DNA from 3 places in the Candidatus Thiodiazotropha sp. CDECU1 genome. Region 3 is predicted to be linked to each of the others. Evidence: predicted binding sites of a transcription regulator. Region 3 holds the regulator's gene; each other region holds the start of a gene.
The links. The regulator sigma-54, encoded in region 3, starts transcription at its own class of promoters, with help from an activator protein. The targets are predictions, from matches to a motif close to TGGCANGNTNCNTGCTT.
Positions count from the first base shown of each region.

Region 1 (9,815 bases), 400 kb from region 3:
AGGGTGTTCGATATGGACAGGGTGGACTCCAGTAGGGATTGTCCAATCTGAAAAGTCCCTGACTGCAACGGTGCTTCACTGCCGTCCACGGATGAGATACTGATCAGGCTGTAAGGGATGGATACCGGGTAGCGGGCCGCGCTCCCATTCAATATCAGCGGACAGCCGATGGGGCCATTGGGGGAGCTGGTAAGGTCACTGCCAAACTCGATGATTGGATCGACCCTGACGATTTGAATCCCTTCGCCGGTGATCCCGTCCCTATCATCCGCCGTCCAGATCAATAGATGGGTGCCCGGTGCTAGATCGAGTAAGCCATCGCCGGGTGGCGGGGTGACAACCCCGTTACTGACCAGGTGATCAAGGACTGGTTCGAGTATACCTTCGTTATCGTCCTGGGCGCTTGCGGTGCCCGGATCGACCCGTGTCAGGGCGCCGGTGGCGGCGAGTGTCATGTCGGCGGGAGGGGTAACTATCGGCCTGGTAGTGGGTACCAGCCGGCCGGTGATGTTCGATTCCGCACGTTCCCGGGTGCCGTGGAGATCGGTGTAGGTCACCACGGCCGAGAGATAAAAGTAGTGATCGTCCAGGGTTGGCACATAGGTCAGGTCATTCGCGCCAATATCCTGATCCAGCGTGGAATAGGCCCGATAGCGGCGTTTCCAGTAATAGCTGAGTTCACCGATGCCGTCAGGGTCGTAGAGGCTGCTGGTATCGATGGACAATGTGGACCCTTCCGCTACCGAGCCGCGAATATAGACCGAGCCCACCAGCGGGTCGTTGATATTGGTGATTGCACCGGGCGCCCCCACCGGCAGGGAGCTGACACTTTCGGTCACCCCCAGACCATCCTCAAAACTGACAATGCACTGGACGTCAAGCCCGATATCGTCGTCGGTCAGCATATAGCTCGCAGAAGTCGCTCCGGGGATAGGTTGGCCGTTCCGGTGCCAATGATAGCGGATCTCACCCATGCCATTGCGGTCGCTGAGGCTGGGGCTGGCCCTGACCACCTGGTCTTCAATCGCCTCACCGCTGATGGTGACGCGGCCGGATGCCGGTTCGTTGTCACTGATCTTTTCGATCAGGATGTTTTGCGACTCATACAACTCGAAGGGGAGTCCCCTTTCCGTGTTGTAGTCTTGAATGGTGTAGTAATTGATGGTGTAGCTGCCCGATGCTATGGGGCCGATTTCCACCCTGTTGTTGTAACATGGAGCAACAAAGCCACTCTCCCATATGCTGACATAGATATTAATCTCCTCTCCCACCACCTCCGCCCCGAAAAATTTGTCTATCCCAGAATCGGGGCACTCACTGCTGAGGATAAATGGCTCGAAATTATTGGGTGTCTGAAGAGGAATATCGAGAATTTCGGATTGGACTTGGGTGTGATGGAGGACCAAAACCACCAGTAAGAGCCAGAGTGTTTTACGCATGATAAACCGGGAGTCTCCGTTTCCTTGGGGTAGCAGGAGTCTAACGGGGAATAGGTAAAAGGTGCAATGCTGCACTTCCCATCCACAGCATTGTAGGGGATGTGGATATGGGAATGGGTAGAGATGCTATATATAGGAATAATCTATTATTAAGGTAGAAACATACGTATTAATCAATTATAATATTTCACGTAGAGTTCTCTCCAAGTTGAAATTTGAATCACCAATATTCTGGAGAGAAACAATGTTAGAGAACCGCGAAAAACAAGCCGTACCCAATGTCATCTTGCGTACCCGTCGTGAGCACGAATGGGTCGATGTGACCAGCGACGAGATCTTCAAGGGCAAGACAGTGGTGGTGTTCTCACTGCCCGGCGCCTTTACCCCCACCTGTTCATCCACCCATGTGCCGCGTTACAACCAGCTGACACCGGTATTCAAGCGTCACGGTGTTGACGAGGTAATCTGCGTCTCGGTGAATGATGCCTTCGTCATGAACGAGTGGCAGCGGGAACAGCAGGCAGATCGCATTACTTTCCTGCCCGACGGCAACGGTGATTTCACCCGAGGCATGGGGATGCTGGTATCGAAGGAGGAACTCGGTTTCGGTGACCGCTCCTGGCGCTACTCCATGCTGGTCAAGGATGGGGTAATAGAGAAGTTGAAGACTAGTTTGCTGAAACGAACCGCCTGGGTCAGCCGTTTTTACCTGTTTTTACAAGCACTATCAGTGTGCGTAAAGAAGTGTAAATTGCCTCCACGAAACAACATGGATATAGATGACCTATATGCTTGCCGAGGTAATGATGAACTAGGAGCGTGGAGAAAGATTTCATGTGACCAGTGAAGATATCTTCAAGGGCAAGACCGCGGTGGTGTTTTCGCAACCCGGCGCCTTTACCCCCAGCTGTTCATCCACCCATGTGCCACGCTATAACCAGTTGACCCCGGTATTCAAGCGTCACGGTGAAGATGGGTGCCACCAAGACCGATTTTGACAACACCATTGCCATTCACCCGATCAGTGCTGAAGAGTTGGTCACCATGAAGGTGGCAGAGCCCGATCCTATTGAGGAGCGTAAATTCGATACAGGATCGGATTGGAAAGAGAGCATAGTGAGACTTTAATCGCTGCATGTCCTTAAATGGCATAAAAAACCGTAGCACCCTAAACGGTTGCTACGGTCATGCCGCCTTACTAAAGCGTATAGGCCAGCCTAAACAGCTGCCCTATTAACGACTGCGCGTTAGCCTGCGAGGAGCAGCAGGCTCCTCTTCAACAGCAGGTTCACTGGAGCCGGTCAAGGCATAGAGTTCGTTCAGCTGCGGCGGCTGCGCCGTCATGGAATCCGTCAATGCTTTAATGTAAGCAACCAGTGCTGCCTCCTGTGCTGCATCCATACCCAGGTCTCCCACCAGGAAGCCAAACGCCGCCCCCGGCCACTCAGGTTCAGGCCAGCAATTGGATCTCAATGCACGACGTTCTGATGTGATCTCGGGTGGACAACGAGTGATACCAAAGGCTGCTGCGGTCTCACCGTCTACGTCACTCGTGTTATAGAAGTGCACCAAGCTTTCCAGACTCTTGAACCAGCCATTGTGGGTATAGGCCTTAATGAAGCGTTGATTGGGCCGCTTGTCCACGTTGCGCAGGGTAGGTGTCTTGAAAAAACCACCATCCGAAGTTGGATCAACATGACCTGCGAGACCCGTTGGCAGATTGTCGGGATCGTCCGCGCCAGGCACATCCGGATTGGCCGGTGTGCCGATATTGTGATAGGCATCATCGGCATAGCGCTCAAACAGTCCGGTACCGTCGCGCGAGGCCTGATCACTGAGGTGACAGAACGAACATTGGGTCACAGGCAGATCGGGAAAAGGCGCTGTAGCCGGCCCGGGGGGATCGGTATTGTAGAAAAGATCATGTCCCAGGTTCTCCTGGTAACTCAAACCGACCAAAGGGAAGCTACCAGGTGAGTTTATATACTCCTCGTCGGCACAGACGCCGGGATCATAGTACTCAGAGAATTCCCCATCATCACAGGCAAGTTCAGTACGCAGAGCGATATCCCGCTTGGAACTGAATGAGTTGACTTCATCGGAAGACTGCCAGGCACCGACCGCGAGCATCAGTCGTTTGAAACTGATATCGAATTCACGCTCAGGACGCTCTTCCGGCGGCAGGTCATTCGCCATATAGTCGACAGGATTATCGCTACAGTCTATCGGTTCGCCCCAAACGACCTCATAGATTTCTGCATACTCAGACGTTGCAACATGCTCACACACAGCCTGACGCTGGATATTTTGCTCTACCGGATTGGGCATAGGATTGAGTGCCTGATCGGAGGTTGCGCCAAAGTAGTTGCTGTATCCACGACTGTCTGGCTCACCCTGGAAAATTTCCATACCGATATGCCTGGTGGCATTGAACAGCGTCGCTTCACGCCCCTCGGCACGTCCATCCCAGAAGTTACCACCACAATAGCGATCGCCGCTGGTGGGACCACCACTCCCACCAAAACTGATACCGCCCTGATTGCACTCATGAAAGGGCTCGATCTCACTGGCATAGGCGTTGGTTGGCGGCTTCAACATACCACTGACATGAACATTGGCGCCCGGTACCGCAACCACGGTCCGGTTGATATAGGCATTGTCATTGGTCCCCCCGGTATCCGGCGCGTGACAGGATGCACAGGACTGGCGTTCCGGTGCCGATATCTCATCAAAGAAGATAAATTTACCCAATAGTTTGAGCGGATAGTGGTCCTCATCAAGACTCAAGGCATTGGCTTGAACGCTTATTAGTGAAAGCACTGTGGCAGACGCTGCGCACAGTGATAAGGCTTTTAGTTTTATCATGATCTGCTCCCCCGGGATAATTAAAATATCTCAAGCCTGCTTACGTAGACGGATTGCACCGATGCCGATTAACCCTATTGACAACAGCATCAACGATGAGGGTTCAGGCACTGATGATGCGCCAACGGCAAGACCACCACTGAAGCTTTCAACCAGGAGATAGTTATAGTCGTAGGAATCCAACATGAAGGAGAAGCTTCCACTGCCACTGTAATCATCGCTCAACGGACCAAACAACAGATCCGCGAAAGCCACTTCAGCAATATCAACAGCCAAAAAGTCGTCTGTGACAAAGAGGCTGGCCTCAGCGATGGCGTCATCATCAGGGATACCCGTGGATGTTCCGACAGCGGCCGAAAGTGTGTATTCATACGCAAAGTTAAATACCAGGTAGTCGTAGTAGAAGTTGTCGACGAAGAGATCCAGCGCTGTAAAAATACTCGACTCGGCAATACCCAGACCGGCTTCACCGTTGGCGCCTGTTGCCACTGTGATTGTGTCCCCTTCGAGCATTTCCACTGAACTGTTGGTCGCCAGGGTCGATGTGTAGTCCGCTACTCCGTCACCACTTGTGAAGAGTGTATCGTCGATAAAGAACTCCCCGCCGCTGGCATACCAGTAATCGTTATCAACGCTATAACCATCAAGTGTTTCGACGTTCTCCAGTGTGAGTGAAAAACTAGTGCTCGACAGGTATATAGCATCGGCCGCTACAGAGGCAGTAAAGCCCAGCCCGGTTACTCCAAAAGCGAGGAACAGACTCAGATTAAGATAGGTAGTTTTAAATGACTTCATTATTCAATGATCCTCTTCCGGTAGTTTTAATTTTGTTTTGCTGCATAAAAAACGCCGGCCCACTAACATCCACATCCTGTGACCGGCGCCACAGAAAAAATTAGCATTATGTGTGCCAAAAGAAAAAAATTACTAAAGATCAATGATTAGTTCTTGATTCGCATTGCGCCAAAAAAAACTCTGTAAAAAATACCGACACCAAGTTATTCATTTACAAAGAAAATTTTTGAATTGCTCAAATAAATCAAATATCAAAAAAAACAACATGTGGTACAAATCTCATCCGAAGGTGTGAAAGCTGGTCTGTTGCCAACATACAGCAGCCGATAAAATCACTGAGTGTTGTCAATCCAGTCAGAGGTGATGGATAAGCTACAAAGTCGTAGGGGAGGGGCCGAATGGGCAGGGTGAGAAGCTTGCAGTGCTTATAGACGTCCGAGCAAGTTTGTTTTGTTAGACATTACTAAAAACACTGATGTAATTTATATCGCAACGGAAAAATAACATATGCATGAGTGTAGTAAGACTTGATGCCATCAGTACTAAATATTTTTGACTCTTCTACAATATACATCTATTAAAAATTCTCATGAGTGCTTCTAGCGTAACGCCTAAAGATAAATGAGGATAGACTTCATTATTGTGTTAACTAGTGCGTCAAATATAACTACCAACCGAATCCCAAATAGCATCAGGATACAAGTCATCGAATACGGCTTAAACGACAGACTGAACCTTTCGGTGAATATTAAGAATGCCGATGATTATCGATGATCTCCTGGGATAACGATAGGCTTATTGCTTGGCGAGGGACTGCCTGATAAACCGCTTCCAATCGTCCATCCGCTTCTGCAATAGCAGCATACCGTCGAAATAGGGTACTACCTGATTCCTGCGGATGATCTCCCGGCCCTTGGGGCCCAGGGCGTACTGGATGAAACGATTTGACTCCAGGCTGTTGGGAGAGCTCTTGCTGTGTACCAGGTAGAGGGGGCGATAGAGCAGGTAGTTGCCGGTACGGATATTATCGAAGTTCGGATCCCTGCCTTCCAGTTTGAGGATCTTAAAGTCTCGTTTATGGGCACTGGCAATGCCGGTCACCGCGATGGCATTGGGATTCTTTTCCACGGTTTTCTCCAGTGGACCTGAAGAGGGAAAGACATGCTTACTCTTAAACTCAACGTCCTGGTCTTCGAACAGGTGCGTGCGCAGGGTGTAACCGACCCCCGAGATCTTTCCCTTGCGGATCAGCAGCTCCAATGGTTGCCTCTTCCCGCCCAGTTGGGACCAGTTTGTGATCTCGCCCTGGTAGAGCCTGCGCAGTTGCTGCAGGCTGATGGTATCGACGGGATTGGATTTATGTACCACAACCACCAGCGCATCCCAGGCTACGGGAATCATACTGGCTCCAGCCTCTTCCCGACTCATATCCAGGGTGAAACGGCAGGCCCCGCCAATATCGGCCTGTTTGCCGGTGATGGCGCGAATTCCCTTGGTGGCACCACCGCCAGCGATGCTGATGTCGACCCCTGTTTCCTGCTTGTAGGCAGCGGCGAGGTCAGACATGAATGCGTTTCTGGTGATGCCGCAGCCCACCCAGGAGAGTTCCAGCGACTGTGCGGTGAAGGGTAAAAGTGCCAGTAGCAGTAGTACGATTAGATTTCGCAAGGATGTCCTCGTTGTGTCGTTTTGATTCGGTTAAGAATAGCTAACTATAGTAGTCAAGAATTGTTATTGTAAAATTAATAACAGGAATTAATATCCTGCCTTAAGTGGAAAAATAGTCTAAATTTGACTGTCGACACAAGATTTCACCGGTATCGACTAATTTACTGAATCTACTGGTGGGTATGTCGAGATTGACGGGTAGAGGAGTATTGGCGCCTGATTGTTGTCTGATTGCTTGTGTTCATTCCCGGGCTGATGCGGGTGAGCAATTGTTGTATAAAAGGCTACTGAGGAGCTATGTTGCGGTTAATCCTGTTCTTTTTCATGTTCATCAACGTATGTTCAGCTGTCAGTTCGAGTGGTACATCTGATTTACATGATTACCCTGGTCTCAGTGGTAAACAACTGGGTGGTGATTTCATCCTGCACTCGAGTCAGGGTGAGTTCTCATTGGAGCAATTCAGAGGGAAAGTGGTGCTGCTCTACTTCGGTTATACCAAGTGTCCCGATGTCTGCCCCACCTCTCTCGCTTTTCTGGCTCAGGCCCTGAATCAACTCAATGCTGAAGAGTTGAAATCTGTGCAGGGTGTGTTTATCAGTGTCGATCCGAAACGGGATACAGTACAGGTGCTGGATAACTATGCCAGCTATTTTCATCCCAATCTGTTAGGCGTAACCGGTAGTACAAGTGAGATAGAGGAGGTGGCGGAACTCTATGGTGTGCAATACGATGAAGTTGATCTGGAGGACTCAGCTTTCGGATACGCGGTCAACCACTCATCGGCAACGTACTTGATAACTCAGGACGGCGAGCTGCGTTTTGTGTTTCCACATCAAACACCATCGTTCGTCATCCTGGAAGCTATCCGATACGTACTGACTGAAAACTGAAATAGGGGACGATCAGTATGCCCACCGGTTAACCAGCGGGCTACTCAAAATCAAGATATTGGACGAATACTCAGGAGTGGCTGTCTAAGCGAGCTGCGTCTTGAGCTTGTTCATGGCGTTCTTCTCGATCTGACGAATACGCTCAGCCGAAACCTGAAATCTGTCGGCCAATTCGTGCAGGGTCGATTTCTTCTCGCCCAGCCAGCGTGCCTCTAGGATCTCACGGCTGCGTTCATCCAGGTTCTGCATGGCACCGATCAGCTGTTGTTTCATCTGCGATTCGCTGTCCGATGACTCGAGCAGGTGGGCGGGTTCCATACGCATGTCGCTCAGATAACCTGCGGGTGTAGCCGTCACCTTATCATCATCATCTTGCATGGGGCCGTCGAAGGCGATGTCCTGACCGGAGAGGCGGGATTCCATCTCCAGCACAGTTTCGGGTTTGACCCCTAGATCCTGGGCCACGTCGTCGACCTCCTGCTTGGAGAACCAACCCAGACGCTTTTTGGAGCTGCGCAGATTAAAGAACAGTTTGCGTTGCGCCTTGGTGGTTGCCACCTTGACGATGCGCCAGTTTTTCAGGATGTACTCGTGGATCTCCGCCTTGATCCAGTGGACGGCGAAGGAGACTAGGCGAACCCCCATATCGGGATCGAAGCGTTTGACCGCTTTCATAAGGCCGACGGTGCCTTCCTGAATCAGGTCGGGAAGGGCCAGGCCGTAACCGCTGTAGTTGCGGGCAATGCGTACGACGAATCGTATATGGGAAGTGATAAGTGTCTGTGCAGCCTGCAGATCCTTCTGATCGCGAAGTCTGATCGCAAGGGATTTCTCCTCCTCTGCGCTCAGCATGGGCAGTTGGAAAGCGGCGCTGATATAGGCATCCATGCTGCCTGATGGCAGTGCTGTCAGTGCGTTTACATTGCTCATTGAGTATCCCCGGATTAAACTGCTGATAGAATATTAGCACTCTCAGTGGATGAGTGCCAATCGTTTAATAGGACCTGGGGTTTCAACAATAGTTCCCTCTCTTGATTTAAATATAAATTAAGAAAATACAATGACATATGTTGGTTGTGCCAGGGTTGTATAGGCCATGACCTGCTCTCCTCAGAGGCCCTCTGATGTTTGAGGAAATAGGGGAGATGGGCCATTTTGCTGCTCTATTGGCCTGCTTTCCGCCCAGCAGTGCGGGATCGAGCAGGAGGTCAACTGGGCTCAATGGCGCTGAGGTGCCTGCCCACGGCCAGCCAGGCACCGGCCAGTCCCAACAGACTGCTTCCCAACAGGAGTGAGAGGATGGTCTCGAAGTCGAATGAGGCGAGATTGAAGCTGCTCTCGTAGAGATTGGCCAGATTGGCGATCGGCCCGCTCAGCAGGGTGATGGCGATGGCAATGAGCAGCCAGGCGATGAGGCCCCCGAACAGCCCATACCAGAAACCGGTATAGAGGAAGGGTCTGCGAATGAAGGCGTTGGTGGCGCCGATCAGCTTGTTGATCACGATCTCCGCGTGCCGGTTCTGGATCTCGAGACGAATGGTGTTGCCGACAATCAGTAATACCGCCATGCCGAGTAGTGCGGCCAATACTACCACTGCCCTCTGGGCGATGATGGTGATCGCCTGTAGTCGTCGCACCCACTGCAGATCGAGTTGTACGATCTCCGCATCAGGCAGCAGTTTTAACTCCTGTACCAGCAGTTGGGCCGTCTCCGCAGTGGTGTAGTCGGCCTTAGGTTGAACAATCAGTACCGCCGGCAAGGGATTGTTGTCGAGTGCCTCCAGGGCATCGGCATAACCGCTGAGTTGTTGGAACTCCTGTAGGGCTGCCTCCCGGGTGATTAGATTCACCCCTTCGATGCGTTGATGCTTGCGTAGCTTGGCGGCCAGCGATGCAGCCTGCCTGTCCGAGACCTTCTGCTTAAGGAAGACCGAAATGCTGGCACCGCTGTCCCAAGCGCCGCTTACCTGTTGCAGGTTCCCGAGCATCACATGCAGCCCAACCGGCATAGCGAGGGCGATGCCGATCACAGAACAGGTCATCAATGATGCTAGATGGTTATTGACCAGTCTACCGAGGCTGGCCAGGGCCACCTGCGCATGACGCTGCAGCCAGATCTTTGGTGCATTCAGTAGCCGCTTTTTAAGAGTCATTGCC
Region 1 is NZ_OY734020.1:3,713,822-3,723,636, reverse strand. Features, by position in the region: gene R2K28_RS16995 (choice-of-anchor U domain-containing protein) at 1-1,439, opposite strand, end outside; gene R2K28_RS16990 (peroxiredoxin) at 1,684-2,286, shown strand; partial or broken gene R2K28_RS16985 (redoxin family protein) at 2,276-2,413, shown strand; gene R2K28_RS16980 (hypothetical protein) at 2,412-2,567, shown strand; gene R2K28_RS16975 (cytochrome c peroxidase) at 2,673-4,304, opposite strand; gene R2K28_RS16970 (PEP-CTERM sorting domain-containing protein) at 4,335-5,099, opposite strand; gene R2K28_RS16965 (phosphate ABC transporter substrate-binding protein) at 5,895-6,767, opposite strand; gene R2K28_RS16960 (SCO family protein) at 7,065-7,658, shown strand; gene rpoH (RNA polymerase sigma factor RpoH) at 7,743-8,588, opposite strand; gene ftsX (permease-like cell division protein FtsX) at 8,867-9,811, opposite strand; gene ftsE (cell division ATP-binding protein FtsE) at 9,801-9,815, opposite strand, start outside.
Region 1: a site for sigma-54 is predicted at 5,201-5,217, ahead of R2K28_RS16970 (PEP-CTERM sorting domain-containing protein). Genes of this name have one in related genera too.

Region 2 (9,815 bases), 990 kb from region 3:
CACTGTGTCGGGGCCACCACCCTGGATGAATATCGCAAATATCTGGAGAAGGATGCGGCCCTGGAGCGCCGTTTCCAGAAGGTACTGGTGGAAGAGCCCAGCGTGGAAGATACCATTGCCATCCTGCGCGGCCTCAAAGAACGCTACGAGGTCCACCATGGCGTGGATGTCACCGATCCCGCGATCGTGGCTGCGGCAACCCTCTCCCATCGCTATATCAGCGACCGCCAACTGCCGGACAAGGCCATCGACCTGGTGGATGAGGCGGCCTCTCAGATCCGCATGGAGATCGACTCCAAGCCGGAGGAGATGGATCGGCTCGAACGGCGCCTGATTCAGTTCAAGATAGAGCGTGAGGCCCTCAACAAGGAGTCCGATGAGGCCTCGAAAAAGCGTCTGGCTGAACTCGAGGCGCAGATCGATCGCCTGGAACGGGAGTTCTCCGACCTGGAAGAGATCTGGAAATCGGAAAAGGCGGCGCTGCAGGGCACCACCCACATCAAAGAGTCCCTGGAAGAGGCCAGGCTCGAGCTCGAGACGGCTCGCAGAGCCGGCGATCTGGCGCGCATGTCAGAGCTGCAATATGGCCGTATTCCCGAGCTGGAGCGACAGCTCGACATGGCGACCCAGGCCGAGATGCAGGAGATGAAGCTGCTGCGCAACAAGGTCTCGGAAGAGGAAATCGCCGATGTGGTCTCCAAGTGGACCGGCATTCCCGTCTCCAAGATGCTGGAGGGGGAGCGGGACAAGCTGCTGCGCATGGAAGAGGAGCTGGGCAGACGGGTGATCGGCCAGGAGGAGGGGGTGCGCGCGGTGAGCGATGCCATCCGCCGCTCCCGGGCCGGGCTCTCCGATCCCAATCAACCCAACGGCTCGTTTCTCTTTCTCGGTCCCACCGGTGTGGGCAAGACCGAGCTGTGCAAGGCATTGGCGGAGTTCCTCTTCGATACCGAGGAGGCGATGGTGCGCATCGATATGTCGGAGTTCATGGAGAAGCACTCGGTAGCGCGGCTGATAGGTGCGCCCCCCGGCTATGTCGGTTATGAAGAGGGCGGCTATCTGACCGAAGCGGTCCGCCGAAGACCCTACTCGGTACTGCTGCTGGATGAGGTGGAGAAGGCCCATCCCGATGTCTTCAACGTATTGTTACAGGTGCTCGATGACGGACGTCTCACCGACGGCCAGGGACGAACGGTCGATTTCCGTAACACGGTGATCGTGATGACCTCCAACCTGGGCTCCCAGGTGATCCAGGATATGACCGGTGAGGAGCACTATCAGGAGATGAAGGCGGCGGTGATGGAGACGGTGCGGCAGAACTTCCGTCCCGAATTCATCAACCGGCTGGATGAGATCGTGGTCTTCCACCCTCTGGCCAGCGAGCAGATCCGCGCCATTGCAAGGATCCAGATCGACTACCTGCACAAGCGGCTCTCGGAACACGATATGGGGCTGGTGATCACCGATACGGCCCTCGACCGCCTGGGCGAGGCGGGATTCGATCCGGTGTATGGCGCACGGCCCCTGAAACGGGCGATTCGTCAGCAGCTGGAAAACCCTCTGGCCCAGGAGATCCTGGCGGGCCGATTTGGACCTGGGGATACCATCGAGGTGGATAGTACCGACGAGGGTTTGTCCTTCACTAAACGTAAGCAGGTCACTGCGGCTTGATTTAACAGTCCGCAAATGCTTACTTAAACCTCAACTGGTTCCGAGGGATGATCTTTGGAACCAATAACCAGAATAAACAGGTAGGGTGGGGCCCTGCCCCACCGATATATCTCTTATGACTCGCATTTAGGTGGGGCAGGGCCCCACCCTACACTTCTGCATTCCTATGCAGGAGCGTGTGAACGATGGCAAATTAATAGAGAAAAGTATTGCTTTCATTTGCAGATAGTATTCTTAACGACCAGCCAGCTTAAGGTAGACCTTGTGGAGTTTCTCGGTGGCTTCGATCAGGACCTCCAGGCCGCCGTTGTTTTCGATGACATCGTCCGCTCCCCGCAGGCGGGTCTGGCGGTCGACCTGGCTGGCCATGATCTGCTCAATCTGCTCCCTGGAGAGTTGATCTCGATCGAGTACTCGTTCGATCTGTAGCGATTCGTCACAATCTACTACCAAGATCCTATCCGCAAGGGACATTTGATCGGTTTCAAACAGTAACGGAATGACCAGCACGGCATAGGGTGCTGACTGTTTGGCGATCCACGTTTCCATCGCCTCCCTGATGCGGGGATGCAGGATCCCTTCCAGGCGTTCGCGCTGCCGTGGATCATCGAAAACGATCCTGCGTAGGGCTGATCGGTCCAATGCCCCGTTGGCATCTATCAGTTCATCGCCAAAGGTACTTTGAATCTCAAAGAGTGCGGGAGAACCGGGCTTTACCAGCTGATGGGCGAGCAGGTCGGCATCGATAACCGGGATGCCCAAGGACTCCAGATGGGAGGAGACAGCGCTCTTACCGCAGCCGATGCCCCCTGTGAGGGCGATCACCAGCATCAGTACATACCGGACCAGCGCAGATAGGCGTTGTTGATCTGTTCGCCCCACATCAGACTGATCCAACCGGCTGCCGCCAGATAGGGGCCGAAGGGGATGGGGATATTGCGATCCCGTCCGCGCACGACGATCAACAGGATACCGACTACTGCACCGACGAGGGCAGAGAGTAGAATGATCTGCGGCAGGTATTGCCAACCAAGCCAGGCTCCGAGCATTGCCAACAGTTTGAAATCACCATACCCCATGCCCTCCTTGCCGGTGAGTCGTTTGAAGAGCTGGTAGACACTCCATAGGGAGAGGTAACCGGCCGCGGCGCCGATGATAGCGGTGCTGGTATCGGTAAACACACCCGCAAGACTCAACAGCAGTCCCAACCAAAGAAAGGGGAGGGTGATATTGTCGGGGAGCAACTGGACATCGAAATCGATCACGCTGAGGGCGATCAGGGCCCAGGTCAGCAACAGCGCTGCCAGGGTTGCCCAGGTGAAACCGAAATGGATTGCCACCGCCAACGAAAGGATTGCGGTGACGGCTTCAATAATCGGGTATCTGGGGCTGATCAAGGTATTGCACTGGGAGCAGCGGCCTTTAAGCATCAGCCAACTGATAATGGGGATATTCTCCCAGGGGCGTATCTTATGGCCGCATTTCGGGCAGTGGGATGCCGGTCGGTTGAGGTTGTAGGGGGCGGTCTCCTCTTCGCTGAGGGCACCTTCCAGCTCCTGGCAATCCCTGCGCCACTGTTGCTCCATCATCTTTGGTAGACGATGGATCACCACATTGAGAAAGCTTCCCACCACCAAACCGATCAGGATGACAGTGAGCAGGAACGCCCAATGGTTTTGCTGTAGGAAGTCGACTATTAACACGGGCTGATTTTTATTGTTGGTTTATTTTGTGCGCATTCGTCAGACGACAGAGGCCATCTTGAATATGGGCAGATACATGGCGACCACCAATGTGCCGATCAGAACACCTAATATGACCATAATGATGGGCTCCATCAAACTACTCATGGCATCAACGGCATTATCCACCTGCTCTTCATAGAAATCCGCAACCTTGTTCAGCATATCATCGAGGGCGCCAGATTCTTCGCCGATGGCGACCATCTGTACAACCATGTTGGGAAACAGGTTGCGTTGTTTCATAGCGAGTTGCAGGGATTGACCGGTTGCGACATCCTCACGCATGCGCAGTACGGCATCACTATAGACTACGTTGCCTGTCGCACCAGCAACGGAATCGAGGGCTTCCACCAGGGGCACACCCGCGGCTGACATGGTAGAGAGGGTCCGGGAGAAGCGGGCAATGGCGGATTTATCCAGCACCATGCCGACAACAGGTACTTTCAGCAGGATCCGATCGACATTATGCCTGAATTTTCGTGATCTTTTCCATATATATATGAACGTGTAGATAAAGGCGATTATTCCACCCAGCATAGCCCACCACCAATCACGTACCAGTTCTGAAAGGTTGACGACAAAACGGGTCAAGGCGGGAAGATCGGCGCCAAAACTTGAGAAAAGTGATTCAAATTGGGGTATGACAAAAATCAGCAGGATAGCAGTGACCAATATGGCGGCGATGATCACGGCAGCCGGGTAGAACATGGCCTTCTTGATCTTGCCTTTGATCGACTCCGTCTTCTCTTTATAGGTGGCGATCTTATGTAGCAGGGACTCAAGGACACCAGCATGTTCACCGGCACGGACCAGGTTGACAAAAAGATCCTCGAAATGGAGTGGATGTTTCTTCAAAGCATCGGCCAGGGCCGTACCTCCTTCCACATCGGCCTTGATGGTGAGGATCAGTTCCTGCATCGAGGGGTTGTCGTGTCCCCGTCCGACAATGTCGAAGGCCTGTACCATGGGTACGCCTGCCGCCATCATGGTGGCCAGCTGGCGGCTGAACACAGTGACATCAGCACTGGTGATCTTCTGTTTTGTGAGTACTAAATTGGTAGGCTTTTTTCTTACCTTGAGGGGGGTTACCCCTTGACGCCGCAGATCGGCCTTGACCATATTGACATCCGTGCCTCGACTCTCGCCACTCAGGCGAGCGCCCTTCTTGTCCGTGCCTTCCCATTTGTAGAGGTGGGATTTTACCTTTGCTTTCTTTCTTGGAGGTGCCATGGGTTAGTCCTTGGTTACCCGGTTGAGTTCTTGGAGGCTGGTGATCCCCTGCATGACCTTGCGTAGTCCGGATCGGCGGAGGTTGTCGACCCTCTCCTTTTTAGCCTGATCTTCAAGTTGTATCGAAGTGCCACCCTCCATAATGAGCTTGCCCATGGTTTCGGAGACGGGCATCACCTGAAATATACCAACACGTCCCTTGTACCCGCCGGTACACATGTCACATCCTACGGGTTTGTAGATGGTGAAATCGGTTTTTATGTCAGCTTCCGTGAAACCCTCCTCGAGCAGGGCCTCCCTGGGGAGGTCCTCAGGTGCCTTACAGTGTTCGCACAGACGCCTGGCAAGACGCTGGGCCATGATCAGGAGAACCGACGAGGCTATGTTAAAGGGCGGTACTCCCATGTTGGCCAGACGGGTCAGGGTCTGGGGAGCATCGTTGGTATGCAGGGTGGAGAGCACCAGGTGGCCGGTCTGTGCCGCTTTGACTGCGATTTCCGCCGTCTCCAGGTCGCGAATCTCACCCACCATGACGATATCCGGGTCCTGGCGCAGGAAGGCCCGCAATGCCTCGGCGAATGTCAGGCCGGTCTTGACGTTGGTATTGACCTGGTTGATGCCCGGGACCTGAATCTCCACGGGATCTTCGGCGGTGGAGATGTTGACCTCAGGTTTATTCAGCATGTTCAGTGCGGTATAGAGACTCACCGTCTTACCGCTACCGGTGGGCCCGGTCACCAGGATCATGCCGTAGGGTTTATTGATGGCAGCGAGGAACGTCTTTTGCTGCTCCTCCTCGAATCCAAGGGCCTCGATACCCAGTTGCGCACTGGTGGGATCGAGAATACGCAAAACGATTTTTTCACCGTATAGGGTGGGGCAGGTATTCACACGGAAATCGATGGCACGGGACTTGGAGAGCTGCATCTTGATGCGGCCGTCCTGGGGCACCCGTTTCTCCGCAATGTTCATCCGCGACATGACCTTGATACGACTGGACAGGCGGTTTGCCAGATTGGAAGGAGGTGTAGCCACCTCGCGCAACATGCCGTCCTGGCGATAGCGCACCCGATAGGTGTATTCATAGGGTTCGAAGTGGATATCCGAGACACCCTGTTTTATCGCATCCAGCAGCAACTTGTTGATATAACGGACGACCGGCGCCTCGTCCACGTCCAGTTTGGATTCATCGCTTTCGAGCTCCTCCTCACCGCCGCTAATATCCAGGTTGTCCAGGTCCGCGTCCAGCAGGTCATCCATGCTGGTTTCCTGGGCCTCCATGACCTTGTTGATAATACTGTTGAGCTTGTCCTCTTCCACCAGGATCGCTTCGGAGGCGAGGCCGGTATTAAAACGTATCTCATCCAGGCCCTGGTGATTGGTGGGATCGGAGACTGCTAGGAAAAGCCGGTTGCCCCGTCTGAAGATCGGCAGGGCATGGTGGGCGCGAACCAGTTTTTCTCCCACCGCATCTGTCGGTATGACGCCGGGATCGATCACATCCAGATCGAAAATGGGTACGCCGAACCCTCGCGAAGCGGATATTGCTATATCGATGCTTTGCAGAAGGGCGTTCTCCACCAGGTAGGAGACAAAAGGCACCTTTTTCTTCAATGCCTCAGCAAAAGCCGATTCCGCCTGCTCTTCGCTGATCAGCCTATCCTGTATGAGACAGCGTGCAAGACCGCTTAGATTTACTTTGGGATTCGTTGTGGCCATTCTATGGTTTATCGACTATCAGCAACATGTTCTGTTATGTCGGCAGGCTTGCCTGAATATTAATACTCTTTCGTTGGTCACCTGTGAACATATAAGAAAAACCCGAACAATATTGAGCTATATGCATATTTATTGGATTCGTAATGATATGTTGTATTAAACAAGTTATTGATAGCTAAGTAATATAGCTTTGAATGGGTATGGAATCAATGTATTAGGAAGGCTTCATAGGAAACCCTGTTAGAGTTTGTGACTGAGGGATGAACTGGGGATTGTGCAGGATCTTGGTTCATTGAAAACACTGATATCGTCGGTTTGCAGGTTAAGTCAAACTGAGGCATTGATCTATCAAGAGATATCATGATGGTTGATTTGGTATCCCGAAAAGATTCCGGAAATTAAATGCCAAAATAGAAAGGGGCCACCTCTCGATGGCCCCTCATATATATCGCAGACTCTGTTAAGGCTTGCGATTCTAAACAAATGCTACCGCTCAAAGCCAGTGCTTGCTTTATAGCAAGTATCAGCGGCGCTAGCTGCAGTAACATTAATATTCCAAAGTACAGCTTCGACGTTCGGAACAGGTGTCATTGTAATATCACATTCGCCAACCTCTGGTGTGCCAGAAAGTGTAATTACGCCACCTGCGACAACTGGATCGGCATCCATGTAACTTGTTGTAGTGTTAGTGATATCGAAATCAGGGGAGACATAGCCGCCATTGATAAGGTCAGCTACGGTACCGCAGTTAGCTAAGCCTCTTTGATCGTTGGCACATTCGCCAATGGCTACCTGTACTGCTCGTACTGCTGCCACATTGTTGGCCCACTTGGTACGTGAGGAATAGTCACGATACTGTGGAATAACGATGGCGGCCAGGATGCCGATGATGGCGACCACGATCATGAGTTCGATAAGGGTGAAACCAGACTGTTTACGCATTTTAATACTCCTGATTGTTTGCTGACTTGGCCAGCGCAAATTAAGTTGTTGCAGGTTGTACTTGGGTCTTTCGGCCGTGTTTCCGACATCTTTAGGAAAAACGGAACCGGGTTGTCTTACCTCATGCAAGCATAGTGCCAACTTTGTGGATTGAGGCGTGGAACAGAGCTTGCTCATGGCCTGATCTGTTGCAGATGAGAGCTATTTCATATCCGGTTACAGGTGGGTGTGGGATAGATGTAAAACCAATAAAAAACCTTTTAAATCATTATGTTGTCATGATCATTAAGGGTGAGATTTGGATAAAGTTCAATTGCCTTGGTTCCTATCTTTCTGCTACCCATCTGTTTGCTTCAAGCGTGCATGTGATCCTGTCTTGTTATTTCTTTGGGAATGGAAGGATTGATAGGGCCGTGGGGGGCCTGGTGGTTATTGTCAAAAAGTGACAATCCTCGTCACTTTAAGCTTGGATATCACCTCTCTTTTGTGATCTGCCTCACGCAAATAGCGATAAAGTGATGGCCAAGTGTGATGAAGTTGCCTGAGCTAAAGGTGAAACTTTGTTACATGGCCAATCGGATAGGGAGTCAATGCTGTTCCTATTCGATACCGAATTTTTCCAGTCGGTAGCGAAGGGATCGGAGGGTCATGCCGAGCTTTTTTGCCGCCGCTGTGCGGTTCCAGCGGGTCTCTTCAAGGGCCTTTACGATGGCATCCCGTTCCACCTGCTCCATCTTGTCACCCAAGGGTCGGTCGGAGGATACGCTGGCTTGGCTGGCCTTTGCCTGGTGGTTTTCGGGCAGATGCAGATCTTCGGCGAGAAGTTCCGATCCCTCGAGCAGGGTGACGGAGCGTTCGAGTATGTTTTCCAGCTCGCGGATATTGCCCGGGAAGCTGTAGGCCTTGAGTTTCTTCAAGGCGGATGAGGAGAGCTTTGACTTTTTGTTCCCGCTATCCCGGGCCATGCGGGTGAGGAAGTGCTGGGCCAGCAGGGGGATGTCTTCACTTCTCTCCCTCAACGGCGGCAGGGGCAATTCAATTACGTTGATACGGTAGAAGAGGTCCTGCCTGAATTCGCCGTTTTCCACCAGTTCGGCAAGGTCCCTGTGGGTGGCGCTGATGATACGCACATCCATGGGGATCTCCTCCTGGCTGCCCACGGATCGAACCTGTTTTTCCTGGATCGCGCGCAACAGCTTGACCTGCATGTGCAGGGGCAGATCGGCGATCTCATCCAGGAACAGGGTGCCCCCATCCGCGCTGAGAAACAGTCCCTGGTGATCACTGCTGGCACCGGTGAAGCTCCCCTTTTTGTGCCCGAAGAGCTCACTCTCCATGAGTTCATGGGGAATGGCGCCACAGTTGACCGCCACGAAGGGGTGCTCGGCTCGGGGACCCAGTTGGTGAATCTGTCGTGCAGCCAACTCCTTTCCGGTACCCGATTCACCGCTGATGTAGACCGGGGCCTGGCTGCGGGCCAGTTTGCTGATCAGCCCCCGAACCCGTTTCATGGGCGGTGAATTGCCCAGCATCGGGGAGTGTTCGCCACCAGGTGTTTTATCGGGCGATGCCGGCTGCGCCGTCTGCTTGCCCAGACTGATCGCCTGCTGCACCAGCTTACGCAGCATTTCCAGGTCGACAGGCTTGGATACAAAGTCGAATGCCCCTGCCTTCAGGGCCTCGATGGCGGACTCCATGTTCCCGTGGGCGGTTATCATGGCCACGGGCAGTTGCGGATAGGTCTGGTTGATATGCCTGACCAGGTCGATGCCGTTGCCGTCAGGCAGTCGCATGTCGGATAGGCAGAGATCGAATGCCTGCTCGGTGAGTATTTTTCGCGCGCTTGCCAGGTCAAACACAGAGTGAGCGTCGATCCCCATGCGAATCAGGGTGATTTCCAACAATTCACAGATATCCGGCTCATCGTCAACGATCAGGGCTGTCGGCTGGGTCATTCGGGTCGTCTCCCGGGCTTCCACCGGTCAAAATGGAGGCGAAAACAGCTGCCCCCAGTCGGTCCCGGAATATATTCCAGGCGGATATGGTTGGTCTCGCTCAACTCCTTGGCGATATACAGGCCAAGCCCTGTGCCCGTGTTACGGGTGGTGAAAAAGGGTTCAAATATCTGTTTTGCCACTTTGGGTGTAATACCTGGTCCGTTGTCTATTACATCAACGACTGGATGATCGAATTCCTGAATGATGCCACCGATGATCTGTATCTTTGGATCATCCTTGGCGCCATGTTCCCTGGCATTATTACAGAGATTGGTAAGGATTTGTCTCAACTGCTCAGGATCGGCGATGACGCCGGTGTCCGAGGGTTCGATCTGCAGCAGGATGTCATCCCGATGGAATCCCTGATGCTTGACCAGGTCATCAACCACCTTTTTCAGCCATAGTTTCAGTTTTATCTTTTTCGGGCTGCCAGGGTCCCGGCGTGAGAGTTGCAGCACATTCTCGATGACCTGATTCACCCGTGCGGTATTGGTCTTGATGATCTCCGTTAGTC
Region 2 is NZ_OY734020.1:646,391-656,205, forward strand. Features, by position in the region: gene clpB (ATP-dependent chaperone ClpB) at 1-1,671, shown strand, start outside; gene coaE (dephospho-CoA kinase) at 1,906-2,502, opposite strand; gene R2K28_RS02960 (prepilin peptidase) at 2,502-3,368, opposite strand; gene R2K28_RS02965 (type II secretion system F family protein) at 3,414-4,643, opposite strand; gene pilB (type IV-A pilus assembly ATPase PilB) at 4,647-6,362, opposite strand; gene R2K28_RS02975 (pilin) at 6,849-7,304, opposite strand; gene R2K28_RS02980 (sigma-54-dependent transcriptional regulator) at 7,904-9,259, opposite strand; gene R2K28_RS02985 (sensor histidine kinase) at 9,256-9,815, opposite strand, start outside.
Region 2: a site for sigma-54 is predicted at 7,428-7,444, ahead of R2K28_RS02975 (pilin). Genes of this name have one in related genera too.

Region 3 (9,815 bases):
GGCGTCAGCGATGTGATCATCGGTTTGACTATCGTTGCCATCGGTACCAGCCTGCCGGAGCTGGCCGCGAGTATCACCAGTGCCCTCAAGGGTGAGGATGACCTCGCGATTGGTAATGTAATTGGTTCGAATCTATATAATCTGCTTGCGGTCTTGAGTATCCCGGGTTTGATAGCGCCGGGTGCCTATTCGCCAGAGGTCATGAATCGCGATCTGCCGGTGATGCTGGCGCTGACCCTGCTGCTCTACTTTATGGGGCACGGTCTGGGTAAGCAAGGGCGTATCAATCGTCTGGAGGGTCTGCTGCTGTTGCTCTGTTTTATCGGTTATCAGTCCCTGCTCTTCTTTTCACTGGTGAATGCCTGATGGATGGGTGTTTCAAACCGATTTGAGTTAGTTGTCCAATGACCAAACCCACTACCCCAACACAAGATGAGATGGCCCGGATGATCGACCTGGGCCGGGCTGTGATCGAGACTGAGGCGGATGCGGTGGCATCGCTTATTCCCCGCCTGGGTGATGAATTTGCCCGGGCCTGCAGCTATCTGCTCCATTGCCAGGGGAGGATCGTCGTTATCGGTATGGGCAAGTCGGGTCACGTTGGCAACAAGATCGCTGCAACCCTTGCCAGTACCGGTAGTCCGGCCTTTTTTGTCCATCCTGGTGAAGCCAGTCACGGCGATCTGGGTATGATTACACCTCAGGATGTGGTGTTGGCCCTGTCCAACTCGGGGCAGACCGGCGAGTTGCTCGTCATCTTACCCCTGCTCAAGCGACTGGGTGCGCCCTTGATCGCCATGACCGGAAGACCTGATTCGACCCTGGCCAGGGAGTCCGAGGTGCATATCGATGTCAGCGTTGAGAAAGAGGCATGTCCCCTGGGTTTGGCGCCGACCTCGAGCACCACAGCGGCATTGGTGATGGGTGATGCAATGGCGGTTGCCTTGCTTCAGGCACGGGGTTTTACAGCCGAAGACTTCGCCCTCTCTCACCCGGGGGGTACCCTGGGAAGACGCTTGCTGCTGCGGGTCGGTGATATAATGCATGCGGACAGGTCGCTGCCCGCTATCGGACTCGATGCCACACTGCATGAGGCACTGGAAGTGATGTCAGCCAAAGGTTTGGGTATGACTGCCGTGTTAGGTCCTGGGGGGAGTGTGGCTGGGGTCTATACCGATGGTGATCTGCGGCGTACCTTGAATAAGCCCATTGATATTCACCATGTCAAAGTGAGTGAGGTCATGACCAAGAACTGTCTGACTGTGACGCCTGATATGTTGGCTGCCGAGGCCTTGCAGATGATGGATGAGAAAAAGATTAACGGTCTGCTGGTGATCGATGAACAACAGCAGTTGATCGGTGCATTTAATATGCACGATCTGCTAAGAGCCGGCGTGTTGTAGAGGGGGATGAAAGTGCAGGATATTGATACCAAAGCCCGCGGGGTGAAACTCGTTATCTTTGATGTGGATGGCGTGCTTACGGACGGAAGTCTCTATCTGGGTGACGATGGCCAGGAGTATAAATCATTCAACTCCCGGGATGGTCATGGCATGAAGATGCTGCAAAAATCGGGTGTGGTAATCGGTATTATCACCGGGCGCACCTCAGAGGTTGTGCGCATCCGTATGGCGAGCCTGGGGATTGAGCATGTCTATCAGGGGAAGCTGGACAAGCTTCCGGCCTACGAGGAGTTGCGTGACAAACTGGGCCTGTCGCATGACCAGGTCGCCTATGTGGGTGATGATGTGGTCGATCTGCCCATCATGCGGCGTGTCGGCTTGGCTATCGCGGTAAATGATGCCCATCCCTTCGTGCTCCAGCATGCTCACTGGCAGACGCCCCACAACGGTGGGCGTGGCGCAGCCAGGGATGTCTGCGAAATGGTATTGCAGGCCCAGGGTAATCTTGAGACTGAGTTGGACAGCTATCTTTGAAGCGTCAACTGATCGGTCTCTTTTTCATCCTTGCAGCACTGCTGAGTCTGGGCTGGTGGATGAATAGATTGACACAGCCGGAAGAGGTCAGACAGCCCAGGGTTAAAATCTATCCCGATTCGTATGCCGACGGACTGGTGGTACAGACCTATGATGACCAGGGTGTGCTGAAACAGCGTTTGCAGTCACGAGGGATGGAACATTTTGAACAAACCGGGATTACCAAACTGAAACAACCGACTCTCTGGCATTTCGATCAACAGGCTCCACCCTTGCAGATGCAGGCTCAGGATGGCCTGATCAAACGCAGTGAATCGACCCTGCATCTACCCGGTCGGGTGGTAATCGACAGACCAAGCAGTGCGGATTTGGCACCACTCCATATCATCACCCAGGATTTGACCCTGCACATTGATGAATCCTTTGCCACCACCGAAGCGCCGGTACGTATTGAAAGCGAGAATCAATGGATGACGGCAACGGGTATGCAGGCCTGGTTGAAAGGACCGATGCGACTCAAGCTGCTACATGAGGTGCGAGGCTATTATGAGATTCAATAGAGCAAAAGCCGGCATGGTCTATCTGATTTTGCTGCTATGCATAGCGCAACCGGGGCTTGCGCTGGAGAGTGACAAGGATCAACCCATGCAACTGGAGGCGGACAGCCTTTCCATCGATGAAGCGTCTGGGGTGGTGCTCTATGAGGGTAGTGTCGAAGTTACCCAGGGCAGTCTGAAAATTTGGGCCGAGCGACTCTGGGTGCATCGCCGCCAGGGTAAAACCGAGAAGGTTATCGGTGAAGGGAATCCTGTTCGCTTTCGCCAATTGATAGAGCAGGGGGGAGAAGAGGCGCGCGGCGAAGCCCGACGGGTGGAGATCAGCCTGGAGCACGATGAGTTACTGTTGATCGATGATGCGCTGCTTGAGCAGGGAAACAACCATTTTCGAAGCGACCGGATAATCTACAATCGCGGCAAGGCACTGGTAAGGGCGGGTACCAGCGCACAAGGCAAGCAGCGAGTACAGGTCGTCATTGAACCTGAACAGCAGTCAAAACCATGAGCCAGCTACAGGCCAAGGCGCTGCAGAAGCAGTATGGAAAGCGTAATGTGGTGGATGGTGTCTCACTCAGCGTGAACAGTGGTGAGGTGGTTGGGTTGTTGGGGCCGAATGGCGCGGGAAAGACCACCAGTTTCTATATGATCGTTGGCCTGATCCAGGCGGATAGTGGGGAGATACTCCTGGATGGAGAGGTATTGACCGATCAGGTGATGCATAAACGGGCACGCAGCGGTATCGGCTATCTGGCTCAGGAGCCATCGGTTTTTCGCCGCCTGAGTGTGGAGCAGAATATTCTTGCGATCCTGGAGACCCAGGAGCAGCTGGATGCCGCCAGACGCCGTGAGCTGTGTGACGAGCTGTTACTGGAGTTAGGTATCGGGCACTTGAGGGAAAGCCTGGCAATGAGCCTCTCCGGGGGTGAGCGCAGGCGTCTGGAGATTGCCAGGGCCCTCTCCATTCGGCCGCGCTTTATATTATTGGATGAACCCTTTGCCGGTGTCGATCCCATTGCGGTCATCGATATCAAGAAGATCATTCAGCACCTGAAGGCCCTGCAAATAGGCGTCCTGATTACGGATCATAATGTCAGAGAGACCCTGGATATCTGTGATCGGGCCTATATCATCAACAGCGGTCGCGTGTTGGCTGAGGGCTCCACGGGAGAGATACTTCAGAACGAGGAGGTTCGAAGTGTCTATCTCGGTGAGGATTTTTCCATGTAGCAGACTGAGGGGGCTTGGTTATCCTGTTGATTTTAAATGAATTACAGGATTAATCCTTGAATGGTTCGGGCATTGGGCAAGGTAATGCAGTGGGATTCAGCCAAGAAATATATTTTTCCTCTGCGGCGTTTTTTAGCTAGAATGAAATTAAAGACATACAAATAACATACCAGGTCCAAAGATAACATCTGCGATGAAGCAGGCCCTACAGCTCCGGCTCGGTCAACATCTAACCATGACACCTCAATTGCAGCAGGCAATACGCCTGCTGCAACTCTCCGCGCTCGACCTGAGTCAGGAGGTTCAGGAGGTGATGGAGACCAACCCCATGCTCGAAGTGGAAGAGGAGTTTGGTCAACAGAACACCACCAAGGAGGGGGAGGCCGCTGACAGCGGGGTGTCGGAGCAATCTGCGGCGGTTGATGCGAACAGCAACGACATCAACAACGAACGTGAAATTAAGACTGATGCGCCCCAAGCGACGGAGGAACTGCCGGTCGATAGCGAATGGAGCGATGTCTACGACAGTTATCAGCCCACTTCAAGCGGTGGTGGCGAGACGAACGATCACGACTATTTGATGCACAATAGTAGTGCCACAACCCTGCATGACCATCTGGTATGGCAGATGAACCTGACGCCTTTCTCACCCCAGGATATCGCAATCGCCACAAACATCATCGACGGCATCAATGAGGATGGCTATTACACCGGTGATCCGGAGGAGGTGCTGGAGTCGCTCAACGATGAAGAGGCCACCATTGAGGATATCAATGCGGTGTTGCACCGGATCCAGGCGTTCGACCCGCCTGGCGTGGGGGCCCAGGGCCCTCAGGACTGTCTCCTCATCCAGTTGAATCAACTACCCGAATCGACCGCCTATCGGCAGTTGGCAATCAAGCTTTGCAGGGACTATTTCAATCTTTTGACCGCGCAGGATCAAAATCAGATCATACGCAGGATGAAGATCAATCAGGATGAGCTTGTGGCGGTGATGCAGCTGATTCGTACACTTAATCCCCACCCGGGTTCACTGATTGCCAGCAGCGAGCCGGATTATGTCATACCCGATGTGTTCGTGAGCAAGCAAAACGGTCGCTGGATAGTCGAGCTGAATGGCGAGGTGACGCCAAAATTGCGGGTGAACACAGGTTATGCCAATTTGATCAGGCGCGCGGATCAGAGCGAAGACAACACCTTTCTGAAGAACCATTTACAGGAAGCTCGTTGGTTCATTAAGAGTTTGATGAGTAGAAACGAGACTATTTTACGCGTAGCGAGTAAAATCGTAGAGTATCAAAGGGGGTTTTTCGAACATGGAGAAGAGGCGATGAAGCCTCTGGTTTTGAGGGATATCGCTGAGGCGTTGGAAATGCACGAATCGACCATATCCCGTGTGACAACCCAGAAATACATGCATACACCCAGGGGGACACTGGAGTTCAAGTATTTCTTTTCCAGCCATGTCAGCACCAGTGCGGGAGGTGAGTGCTCGTCTACAGCGATTCGCGCGCTGATAAAGAAAATGATAGCCGCTGAGATTCCCAACAAGCCTCTCAGTGACAACAAGATTGCCGCTCTTTTGTCTGATCAGGGTATCGAAGTCGCCCGTCGGACAGTGGCAAAGTACCGAGAGTCGATGGGTATTCCTCCATCGAACGAACGTAAGCGTCTGATATAGGAGTTATTTGAGCGACGAATCGCAGGTTGTTAACAGCGATCCCTTTGCGGATGCAGCCAGGCACGAGGCTTATGCGGATTGCTGCACAGCATATACTGAAAGTACGATTGGTCCTCAATTAGTGACATCAGGCAGGGTGATGGGTAACCTCATCTAAGATAGGAGAAAATTATGCAAATTAGCGTGACCGGTCATCATGTGGATGTAACCGATGCCTTGAAAAGCTATGTAGACAATAAGTTTGAACGTCTTGAGCGCCATTTTGATAATGTGATCAATGTCCACGTTATCTTGAGCGTGGAGAAAATGAGGCAGAAGGCAGAAGCTACAATGCAAGTGAACGGTGCGAGTGTTTATGCGGACTCTGTACAGGAAGATATGTATGCAGCCATCGATCTGCTCACGGATAGACTCGATAGGCAGGTGTTGAAACACAAGGAGAAAATGAAAAGTCATCGCGCCGGTAGCGGCGTTAAGTATGCGTCTGAGTAATACGGGCTGATTGAACTGGCGAGGTCTCCATGTTTCCAAACGGCTATCTTGTGGAAGAACGGATCGGTTGCAAAGTGGAGGCTGCCAGCAAGAAGCGCGTATTGGAACAGCTCGGTCAGCGCTTGGCCGAGGCTGTTCCCGATCTCAATCAAGATCTGGTATTTGATGCGCTCCTCGAGCGTGAAAGGCTGGGTAGCACCGGTCTGGGCAAGGGTATCGCCCTGCCCCACGCCCGCATGCCGCAAATCACTGGAGCGCTTGCAGCGTTTATCCAGCTCCCCGAGGGAATCGATTTCGACGCAATCGATAATCAGCCGGTTGATCTTGCCTTTGCAATGTTGGTTCCGGAGGAGGCAACCGACGAACATCTGCAGCTTTTGGCCAAGTTGGCGCAGATGTTCGATGATGAGGAGTTCTGCACTGCCCTGAGGCAGGCGGCAAGCGCACATGATCTTTATGAACTGATCCAGCAACGGGAAGCTATAATCTCTGCTTAATGAAGCCAATCTATACCATTCGGGATCTCTATGATGAGTTGGCCAGCGAACTTTCGCTGACCTGGAATGGTGAGGGGGGAGACGCGGAGATTGTGGTGGATATCGAGCTGCAGCATGGAAGGCAGCCCGCTGGCCCCCTCAACTTGATCAGGCCCAATCAGATCCAGGTCATCGGGCCACCGGAAAGGAAACATCTGCTGAGTGAGGAAAAGGATGCCTATCATGAATACCTACAGGTTCTATTCAAGGCCTCACCGGCCGCGCTTATATTTACCGATGGTTTAAAACCACTTCAAGAGTGTGAGGGACAGGCCATGGATAGGAATGTCGCACTTTTCTATACCCCGCAATCCGATAATCAGGTGATAAAACGCCTGGTGGAACGCTTCAGCCAGCCGGTGGGTGAAAAGCTGCTGGTACATGGGGTCTATATGGAGGTCCTGGGCAGGGGAGTGCTGTTCAGCGGTGATCCGGCGATCGGTAAAAGCGAACTCGCACTGGCGCTCATTTCCCGCGGACATTGTCTAATTGCGGATGACGCAACGGAGCTCTATAAATCAGCCAGTAAAACACTCATCGGTCGTTGTCCGAAGGTTTTACAGGATTTTCTGGAAGTGCGTGGACTGGGCATGATCAATATCCGCGCCATGTTCGGTAACAGCGCCATCAAACCCAATAAAGAGTTGCACTTGATCATTGATCTGCTGCATTTCGATGACAAGAAACTACATGATATGGATCGTCTCGAAGGCTGTCATTCAACAAGAACCTTGCTCGGGGTTGAAATCCCGATGACAAGCCTGCCGGTTGCCGCCGGTCGTAACCTGGCTATCCTGGTTGAAACCGCTGTGCGCCAGCATATGCTGATGCTCGATGGCTATAATGCCACTCAGGATTTCATTGAACGACAACAGATCTATATCGATCAGGATGAATAAAGCAGCCGACATGTCTGATTGGTTCAAATTGCAAATCGTCAGCGGAATGTCGGGATCGGGCAAGACAATAGCCCTGCATACGCTGGAAGATATGGGCTATTACTGTATCGATAATCTGCCGATTTCCCTGTTGGTCTCTGTGGCCGATCATCTGATAAATGAACCGGAGGCGATCTTCCGCAAGACCGCGGTGGGCATAGATGCCCGCAGCCAATCCAGTCAGTTATCCACGCTACCGGATATGGTGGAGGATATTCGTAACAGTGGACTCGACTGTAAGATGCTTTTTCTTGATACCAAAGCGGAAACATTGATCAAGCGCTTCAGTGAAACCCGGCGTAAACATCCGTTGACGAATGAGCAGCGTTCTCTGGCAGAGGCCATTCGCTATGAACGTGAATTACTGGCGCCGGTGATCGAGGCGGCTGATCTGAGAATCGATACCACCCATACCAATCTTCACGAGTTGCGTGACCTGGTGCGACACCGTATCGGAGGTGAGGAGGGTAAGGTCTCGATTCTTTTCGAATCCTTCGGCTTCAAACACGGCCTGCCTAGAGATGTGGATTTTGTCTTTGATGCCCGCTGTCTGCCTAATCCCTATTGGCAGGAAGAACTGCGCGCCTACAATGGTATGCAGGCACCTGTAGCTGACTATCTGTCGGCACATCAAGAGGTGACCAGTATGCTTTCTGACATGATCGATTTCCTCGCCCGTTGGATACCTGCATTCGAAGCCGATGGGCGTAGCTATCTCACTATTGCAGTGGGATGTACAGGGGGGCAGCATCGGTCTGTGTTTTTGGTGGAACGGCTGTCACAACACTTTGCAGAGGCGGGTTTACATGTCATGAGCCGACATCGGGAATTGTAATGACCGTTGGTTTGCTGCTTATCACCCACAGCAGGATTGGCGAGGCAATCCTGGAGACGGCTGGGAAAATGCTTGAGGGCGCACCCCTGGGTGTCGAGTGCCTGCCTGTTGGTACAGACGGCATCCCGGAAAAACTAATCGAACAGGCCAGCATGATGATTACCCGGCTGGACCAGGGCCATGGTGTGTTGGTGCTTACCGATATGTACGGTTCCACACCCAGCAACATTGCTTACAGTTTGGCGCAGAAGGGTCGGGTGAATGTGATCTCGGGTATCAATTTGCCGATGCTTATACGCGCCCTCAATTATCAGACCATGAATCTTGATATGTTGACAGAGAAGGCGGTGAGCGGAGGAAAAGAGGGAATAGTCTGCTGTGAAACCCTAAGTAAATAGAAAGGTGTATGTTGAATAAAGAGATTGAAATCATCAATAAACTGGGGCTGCATGCCCGTGCGGCGGCTAAATTGGTGAGTTGCGCCAATAGCTTTTCCAGCAATGTCTTTCTGAATCGCAACGGCCAGAGGGTGAATGGTAAAAGTATTATGGGAGTCATGATGCTGGCAGCGAACCAGGGCTCCATAATAGTACTTGAAATAGACGGTAGTGATGAACAGGAGGCGATGCAGGCATTGACCTCTCTGATCAACGAGCGATTTGGAGAAGACCAGTGACGCTATCCTGCCAGGGCATAGGGATCAATACCTCACGGGAAGTGGCGATTGGTGAGGTCTATCTGCTGCAGCGGGGTATCCCGGAGGTCATCCATCGGGAAATCACTGAGGATTTGATTCAGAGCGAAATAGATCGTTTCGAAGACGCCTTGCACACCACAAGCAGTCACCTGCGCCTGGTGCGCGAACAGATACCGACCAATACGGCTTTGGATATCAGTGAGTTCATTGATACCCATCTGTTGATGTTGGAGGACTATGCCATCAGTCAGGCGACGATCAATCTCATCAGGGAGAACCTGTATAGTGCCGAGTGGGCACTGCAGGTGCGCAGGGATGAGTTGGTCAGGGTGTTTGACGAAATGGATGATCCCTACCTGCGAACCCGCAAGGACGATGTCGACCATGTGGTGGGTCAGGTGCAGTTTGTGCTTGCGGGTGGAAAGCCGCAACAACAGGGTGACCTGAATGGCCGGGTTGTGGTGGCCAAGGACCTGACCCCCGCCGAAACCATCATGATGAAGAATCAGGGTGTGGTCGCTTTCGTTACCGAATATGGCGGACCACTCTCTCACACTGCGATTCTCGCACGTAGTCTGGGTATCCCTGCGGTTGTCGGTATTCATCAGGCAACTTCTCTGTTTCGCCAGGGGGAACAACTGGTGGTGGATGGGGCTCAGGGAGTCGTGCTTGCCGATCCCACGGAGCGAATCCTTGCCTATTATCGCCAACGCATCGAGAACAGACGTCTGCGTGAGGAAGATCTGCGACGTCGTGTGGATCTGCCCGCATTCACTACCGATGGTGAGCAGATCTTTCTGCATGCCAATATTGAGTTACCGGATGATATTGAGACTACGCTCAATAACCGGGCGGATGGGGTGGGGCTCTTCCGTACTGAATTTCTCTTCATGAATCGACCGACACTGCCAACGG
Region 3 is NZ_OY734020.1:4,116,551-4,126,365, reverse strand. Features, by position in the region: gene R2K28_RS18875 (calcium/sodium antiporter) at 1-366, shown strand, start outside; gene R2K28_RS18870 (KpsF/GutQ family sugar-phosphate isomerase) at 405-1,403, shown strand; gene kdsC (3-deoxy-manno-octulosonate-8-phosphatase KdsC) at 1,416-1,937, shown strand; gene lptC (LPS export ABC transporter periplasmic protein LptC) at 1,934-2,497, shown strand; gene lptA (lipopolysaccharide transport periplasmic protein LptA) at 2,484-2,999, shown strand; gene lptB (LPS export ABC transporter ATP-binding protein) at 2,996-3,721, shown strand; gene R2K28_RS18845 (RNA polymerase factor sigma-54) at 3,915-5,402, shown strand; gene hpf (ribosome hibernation-promoting factor, HPF/YfiA family) at 5,574-5,894, shown strand; gene ptsN (PTS IIA-like nitrogen regulatory protein PtsN) at 5,924-6,391, shown strand; gene hprK (HPr(Ser) kinase/phosphatase) at 6,391-7,329, shown strand; gene rapZ (RNase adapter RapZ) at 7,340-8,203, shown strand; gene R2K28_RS18820 (PTS sugar transporter subunit IIA) at 8,203-8,601, shown strand; gene R2K28_RS18815 (HPr family phosphocarrier protein) at 8,610-8,879, shown strand; gene ptsP (phosphoenolpyruvate--protein phosphotransferase) at 8,876-9,815, shown strand, end outside.